Regions from separate parts of the Pantoea sp. CCBC3-3-1 genome, predicted to be linked through region 1. Evidence: predicted binding sites of a transcription regulator. Region 1 holds the regulator's gene; the other holds the start of a gene.
What was found. Region 1 encodes CRP, which controls carbon source genes, mostly activating them, when cyclic AMP is high. Its sites were predicted from a motif close to ATGTGANNNNNNTCACAT; they were not measured.
Positions count from the first base shown of each region.

Region 1 (3,416 bases):
TTTTGGATGCGCACCCGCGTGGCGCTGTAGCCGTTCTGACTGACCACCATCACCGTCATCAGGATCCAGTAAGGCTTGGGCAGGTTAAAAAACAGCGCCAGCGAGCTGGCAAAAGTGAGCATCACGGCAAAGCGGCCTGCGGTGCGTAGCGCAGTCGACTTGAGCGATAAATAGTTTTTGATTGCTGGCAGCAGCGGTAAGCGGCGCTGGCGATCGGCCATCAAGTCGCGTTGATAAAGGGGACGCTGCGTGCGCAGAACGCGAGCGATACGGCTGAAATGGTAAGAGCAGAACGTTCCAACCGGGTTATCAGGATGCTGGCGGGCAATTTTTTCTAATGCCCCAAGCTGCTTATCCATGGAGAAGCGCTCGGAGAGCTTGTGATAAAGAATGTCGTCGGCCAGCTGCCGCAACCGGGCCGCGATAGTCTGAGCATTCCAGCGGATCACCGCCTCGGCATGGCTTTTCTCCACCAGCTTTTGCACTTCTTCCGGCTGATGCAGACTCACGGAGATGTGCTCCTGCAAATCCAGCGCTACCTGAAAGGCGCGCGTCAATCGCTTGTGGTGATTATCGTTGCTGGCTGCCAGCATATGCATTTGCTGATAGCAGTTGGTAATCAGGTCGACCGCTTTTTGCTGGCGGGCCAGTAATGGCGGCAGCGATTTCTCCGGGTCGCTAAGGCGGGTCAGCAGGGTATATTTCGCTTCGCAGTAGCCCGCCAGCTCGCGGTATAACAGGCTGAGCGTTTCGCGCATCGGTTGCTCTTTCCACAGCCAGAACCAGAACCAGTTAAATGCGCCATACCAAACTGTGCCAAGGATATAGAGCAGCGGCGGTTCCCAAATGGGCATTCTTCCCGCCAGGCTGAGGGTAAAAATACCGGCAATCAGCGAGCTGGGGAGCAAACGACCATGCAGCGGGCTGATTTCGCCCGTCACGCCCAGCAGCAGAGCCATTGCAAACAGAATGGCAGGCAGGGGAATGGCATGATTGCCTAAATACTGGACCAGAAAACTGCTCAGTGCGAACAGGCCGCCGCCAACCATCAGCCGCTTGAAAAAGCGCTTATGCGGGGTATCGAGACCGGCAATGTTGCAGCAGGCCGGCACAAGAGAAAACAGCAGTCCTTTTTGCAGGTCACCCAGCAGCCATCCAATAGCGACCGGTAAACAGAGCACCAGCGTCTGACGCAGCGCGTAGTTGACCTCGGGATGATAGATAATTCGACGCCACATCACTGTATACCAATAAAAAAGGCGCAACAGAGGCGTTGCGCCGTGGATTCAGAGCCGGTTAGCGAGTGCCGTAAACTACGATGGTTTTACCATGCGCGGAGATCAGGTTCTGATCTTCCAGCATTTTCAGAATGCGACCTACGGTTTCACGCGAGCAGCCAACAATCTGGCCGATCTCCTGGCGGGTGATTTTAATCTGCATCCCGTCCGGGTGAGTCATGGCATCCGGCTGTTTAGCCAGGTTTAACAAGGTTTGCGCGATGCGACCTGTCACATCGAGGAAAGCTAAATTGCCGACTTTCTCAGACGTCACCTGCAGGCGGCGCGCCATCTGTGATGAAAGACGCATCAGGATGTCAGGGTTGACCTGAATCAGCTGGCGAAATTTTTTATAGGAAATTTCAGCCACTTCGCAGGCCGTTTTCGCTCGCACCCAGGCGCTGCGTTCCTGACCTTCTTCAAACAGGCCAAGCTCACCAATAAAATCGCCCTGATTGAGGTAAGAGAGGATCATCTCTTTACCTTCTTCATCCTTGATCAATACGGCTACCGCGCCTTTAACGATGTAGTAAAGCGTTTCCGCTTTTTCACCCTGATGAATCAGCGTGCTTTTGGATGGATACTTGTGAATATGGCAATGTGACAGGAACCATTCAAGTGTCGGGTCTGTTTGCGGTTTGCCGAGAACCATTCGCTGTTATCCTCTGTTGTTATCGTGCCTAAATACAGGGGCAGAGTTCCCTGTCAGGCGTTGAAATGGTCAAGCGTTTCCCATCAAGGAAATTTATTCGGGCTTCTGTTGAAAGCCTGGCTCGTTATGTCGTCCCTTTTCGTCTTGTATGTAGAGTACTGACGAAATTATTACAGCTTTGTTTGTAGCACAGCTTTGCATGGGTGTCTTCTGTTGTCTCGCTTCAGCATAGTGCTATTTATGTCGCATTGCCGTTTTTGTTGTCCGGACCTGAAGGTAAGATAACTGAATGAATTAGAGGAGTTTGTTATGCAGGCACGTATCAAATGGGTGGAAGGGCTGACCTTTTTGGGAGAATCCTCATCCGGTCATCAGGTTTTAATGGATGGTAACGCCGGTGATAAAGCACCCAGCCCAATGGAAATGTTGCTCATGGCGGCCGGAGGATGCAGCGCGATAGATGTCGTTTCTATTCTGCAAAAAGGACGTCACGACGTCAGGGATTGCGAGGTCAAACTGACGTCAGAGCGGCGTGAGGCGGCGCCGCGTATATTTACGCATATTAATCTGCATTTTATCGTTAGCGGAAAGGCGCTGGAGGAAAAAATCGTTGCTCGCGCGGTCCAGCTCTCCGCAGAAAAATATTGTCCGGTCGCGCTGATGCTGGGGAAGGGCGTGAAGCTGACCCACAGCTTTTCTATCGTTGCACAGTAGCGAGCGGGAAACGCCGCTACTCGATCTTTTTGCCCTCGATCAGTCGCTTCACCAGGGGTCCCATTATCAGTTCCATCGCCAGCCCCATTTTGCCGCCCGGCACCACCAGCGTGTTGATATGGGAAATGAAAGAGCCTTGCAGCATGCTCAGCAGATAGGGAAAGTCGATATCCTCCAGCGCCTGGAAATGAATAACCACAAAGCTTTCATCCAGCGAGGGAATGCCGCGAGCCGCAAAGGGATTTGAGGTATCAACAGTGGGTACGCGCTGAAAATTAATGTGGGTGCGGGAAAACTGCGGCGTAATAAAGTTGATGTAGTCTTCCATTGAGCGCACGACGGAATCCATGACCGCTTCGCGAGAGTGCCCACGCTCGCTGGTATCACGAACCAGCTTCTGTATCCATTCCAGGTTAACGATCGGCACCACGCCGACCAGCAGATCGACATTTTGCGCCACGTTATTCTGCGGCGTAACGACGCCGCCGTGCAGACCTTCGTAAAACAGGACGTCTGTCGGTTCGGGTAGCGGTTGCCAGGGGGTGAAGGTTCCCGGCACCTGGTTCCACGGCACCGCCTCATCATAAGTGTGCAGATATTTGCGCGATTTGCCGCTGCCGGTCAGCCCGTATTCAACGAAGGTATGTTCCAGCAGCGCAAAGTCATTGGCCTCGGGTCCAAAGTAGCTGATATGGCGGCCCATATCGCGTGCTTTACGGATTGCCATATCCATTTCCGGCCGGGTAAAGCGGTGAAAGCTGTCGCCTTCAACC
Region 1 is NZ_CP034363.1:4,546,024-4,549,439, reverse strand. It holds gene EHV07_RS21390 (YccS/YhfK family putative transporter) at 1-1,238, opposite strand, end outside; gene crp (cAMP-activated global transcriptional regulator CRP) at 1,297-1,929, opposite strand; gene EHV07_RS21380 (OsmC family protein) at 2,239-2,643, shown strand; gene EHV07_RS21375 (phosphoribulokinase) at 2,660-3,416, opposite strand, start outside.

Region 2 (3,416 bases), 1.3 Mb from region 1:
TGTCCTGCCAGCCGGTAAACAGCTGGGTGATATCAACGTCAATCAGGCAGAGCGGCTTATGTTGCTGGAGTTGGGTTAGCTGGCGCTGGGTGATTTCGCTCATTGAGCCAACAACGGCCAGCACGGGTCTGAACTGCGAGGCTCTGCCGTGCGCGGTGGCTGCAACGGTTTCGGTTTCGGCTTCGGCTTCGGTTTCGGTTTCGGTTTCGGTTTCGGTTTCGATTTCGGCATAGCTGGCGTCGCCGTTGTCCGTGGAGCACAACCCTGCCCTGGCGGTTTGCGCCAGCAGGTTTCCCAACGCGTCACTGAGACCGGCTGCGCCCGCCAGCAGCGGTCGCTGAGCCAGCTGCGAAGCCGCTCGCATAATGCGCTGCAAATCGTCATCGGTTTCTGCATCAACCACGATCAGCAACTGCCCCTGGTCGATGGCCGCATGGATCCTTTCAACGAGATCCGCTTCGCGTACCGCAGATAAGGGAATGAGTCCGACAGGCAGCGAGCTTTGTTCTTTCAGCCGCAGCAGCACGCTGGCTTGCGTAACGGGCGTTTTTGGATCGCTGGCATATTCGGTTGTCGTTAACAGCTGCTCGTGAATAAAACAGCAGCCTTCCCGCGTGACGCGGCCCAGCGTCGGTACCGCTGGCGCGATTAGCGCGGCCGGTGCGCCGCTTGCCAGCAGCGCCGCCTCAATTTCCGCCCCGGGATTTCCACGCAGCGTCGAATCCATTTTCTTAAAAACCCAGCCGCTGGCCGCAATGTCTGCATGGCTGTGGATTGCCGCCGTCGCAAGGCGGGCGGCCAGTCCGGCGCTGACCGCACGACTGTCGGTGTTGATGACGTGAACATCGGCGTCCTGATCCCGTCGTGCATTGAACAGCACATTGACCCGCGCACCGGCTCTGGCCAACCCGCTGCCGGCATCATTGGCACCGGTAAAGTCATCAGCGATCACCAATACCGGCGTTTTCCACTGCAAGCGCGTCATCTTTTCTCCTGGCTAAAAGAACGGAAGCGGTTCGCTTCGACCGGTAATGATTATATTCAATCATGATTGATTATATGTGAGCACGATCAAATTAATCAAAATCAATTTGCCCTATAAAATTAGCCACCACTCGCTCACAGTCGTGAGTAAATGACTAATTAAAATCACTCGCGACAGCGCGGGCAGAAACAGGGTAAGGCGAATGAATATCAACAGCACCGTAATCAGTGGAACCCTTCATGACATTGGCTATCTGCTGCATGACTGCCAGCACGTGCTGCTGGTAACGGATAAAAATATTGCGGGGATTGCAGCGGTACAAACGCTGATTAAACACATTGCCAGTAAGGTACCGACCGTCAACATCATCGATTCGGTGCCGCCGGAACCAAGCCAGCATGACGTGGCGGCGATTGTTGCACCGCTGGCTATCAAGGGCATCGACAGGGTTATTGGTATTGGCGGCGGCAGCGTGCTGGACGTCGCTAAACTGCTCTCCGTGCTCTGTGTGGAAGATGCGCCGTCGCTGGACGCGCTGCTTCAGGGCGAAAAACCGCAGCGCCGCATCGCCTCATTGCTGATCCCAACCACTGCGGGCACCGGTTCAGAAGCCACGCCAAACGCCATCCTGGCGATCCCGGAAAAAGAGACCAAGGTCGGTATTATTTCGCCGGTGATGCTGCCGGACTATGTGGTGCTGGCGCCTGAACTGACCATCAGCATGCCCGCGCACATCGCCTCCTCTACGGGAATCGATGCGCTGTGTCATCTGATTGAGTGCTTCACGGCAACCGTAGCGAATCCGGTCAGCGATAACTATGCGCTGATCGGCCTGAAAAAGCTGTTTGCCAGCCTGGAAAAAACGCTGGCCGAACCCGACAACCTCGCGGCTCGTCTCGATATGCTTTGGGCCTCTTATTACGGCGGCGCGGCGATTGCGCATGCCGGGACGCATCTGGTGCATGCCATGTCTTATCCGCTGGGCGGCAAATATCACCTTCCCCACGGCGTGGCGAACGCCATCCTGCTCGCACCCTGTATGCGCTTTGTGCGCCCGGCGGCAGTCAGTAAATTCGCTCAGGCGTATGACCTGCTGCCAGATGCCGACTTTACGCTTAGCGAAGAAGAGAAATCTTTCGCGCTGGTCGATTACTTCGCCGCGCTGGTCAAACGCCTCAAGCTGCCCGCCAGCCTCGATGAGCTGGGCATTAATGCCGACCATCTTCCCTATCTGGTGGAGGCTGCGCTGGACGTACAGCGCCTGATGAAAAACGTTCCTGCTCCCGTCAGCGCCAGCGACGTTCGCAACGTCTATCTGACGCTGTTTCCGGCACTGAATCATTAATGACAACCGAGGATATGATGAAAAAAATTACCGGTGTATTAACCGCCATCGTGACGCCTTTTACCCGCGACGGCGACTACTTTGAGCGCGCGATGCGCGAGCAGATCCGCCGTCAGCTGGCGGCGGGCAACGGTATCTTCTGTGGCGGTACCAACGGCGAATTTTTCGTGCTCAACGAGCAGGAGAAGCTGGCGGTGACCCAAACCTGCGTGGACGAAGTAGCAGGCAAAGCGCATGTGGTGGCCCACGTCGGCGAAATCTCTACTCGCGAAACAATCCGGCTTGGCAAACAGGTCGCGGCCCTCGGCGTGGATGCTGTTTCGGTGATCACGCCTTACTTTGTGCCGCTGAAGCAGGCGGAACTGATCGTCCACTACGAAGCCGTGGCGGATGCACTCGACGTGCCGGTTTTCCTCTACAACATCCCGGCGCGTACCGGCAATACGTTGCAACCGGAAACCGTCCGCAAACTGGCCGCTCACCCGAATATCATTGGTATTAAAGACAGCGCGGGCAGCTATGAAAGCCTGAGCGGTTTTCTACAGGCGGCAGAAGGCCAGCAAAACTTTGACGTGCTGAACGGACCTGACTCGCTGATCCATCAGGGTTTTGTCGACGGCTGCTCCGCCTGTATTTCCGGGCTGGCAAACGTCGCGCCGAAAGAGATCAACGCTATCTGGGCGCGTTTCTATGCTGGTGATATCGACGGTTCGCGCAAGGCACAGGAAAACGTCACCGGCCTGCGCACCGATCTCTACAGCGTGGCCTTCTCGCCCGCCGCCGTGAAAAAAGCCGTGGCGCTGATGGGCTATGACGTGGGTGAAAGCCGCTATGCCGTACGCTTCAGCGACGACGACGCGCAGCGTATCCGCCAGATCGTCAATCAGTACACCCAATAATTTTGCGGCGGCCTGCTGCCGCCTGCTCCAATACCGGGACAAGCACGATGAAAGTTCTCTGTACTTCACCCTCGTTTGCAAAATATAACGCCCGACCTGTTACCGCACTGAAAGAACAGGGCCTGGAGCCGATCATGCTACCCGCCGACGCGCCGCTAAGCGCGCTGGAACCACATCTGGCAGAAAC
Region 2 is NZ_CP034363.1:886,523-889,938, reverse strand. It holds gene EHV07_RS03980 (four-carbon acid sugar kinase family protein) at 1-985, opposite strand, end outside; gene EHV07_RS03975 (iron-containing alcohol dehydrogenase) at 1,188-2,330, shown strand; gene EHV07_RS03970 (dihydrodipicolinate synthase family protein) at 2,345-3,229, shown strand; gene EHV07_RS03965 (phosphoglycerate dehydrogenase) at 3,277-3,416, shown strand, end outside.
Region 2: the regulator CRP is predicted to act here: its motif matches at 1,060-1,077, upstream of EHV07_RS03975 (iron-containing alcohol dehydrogenase).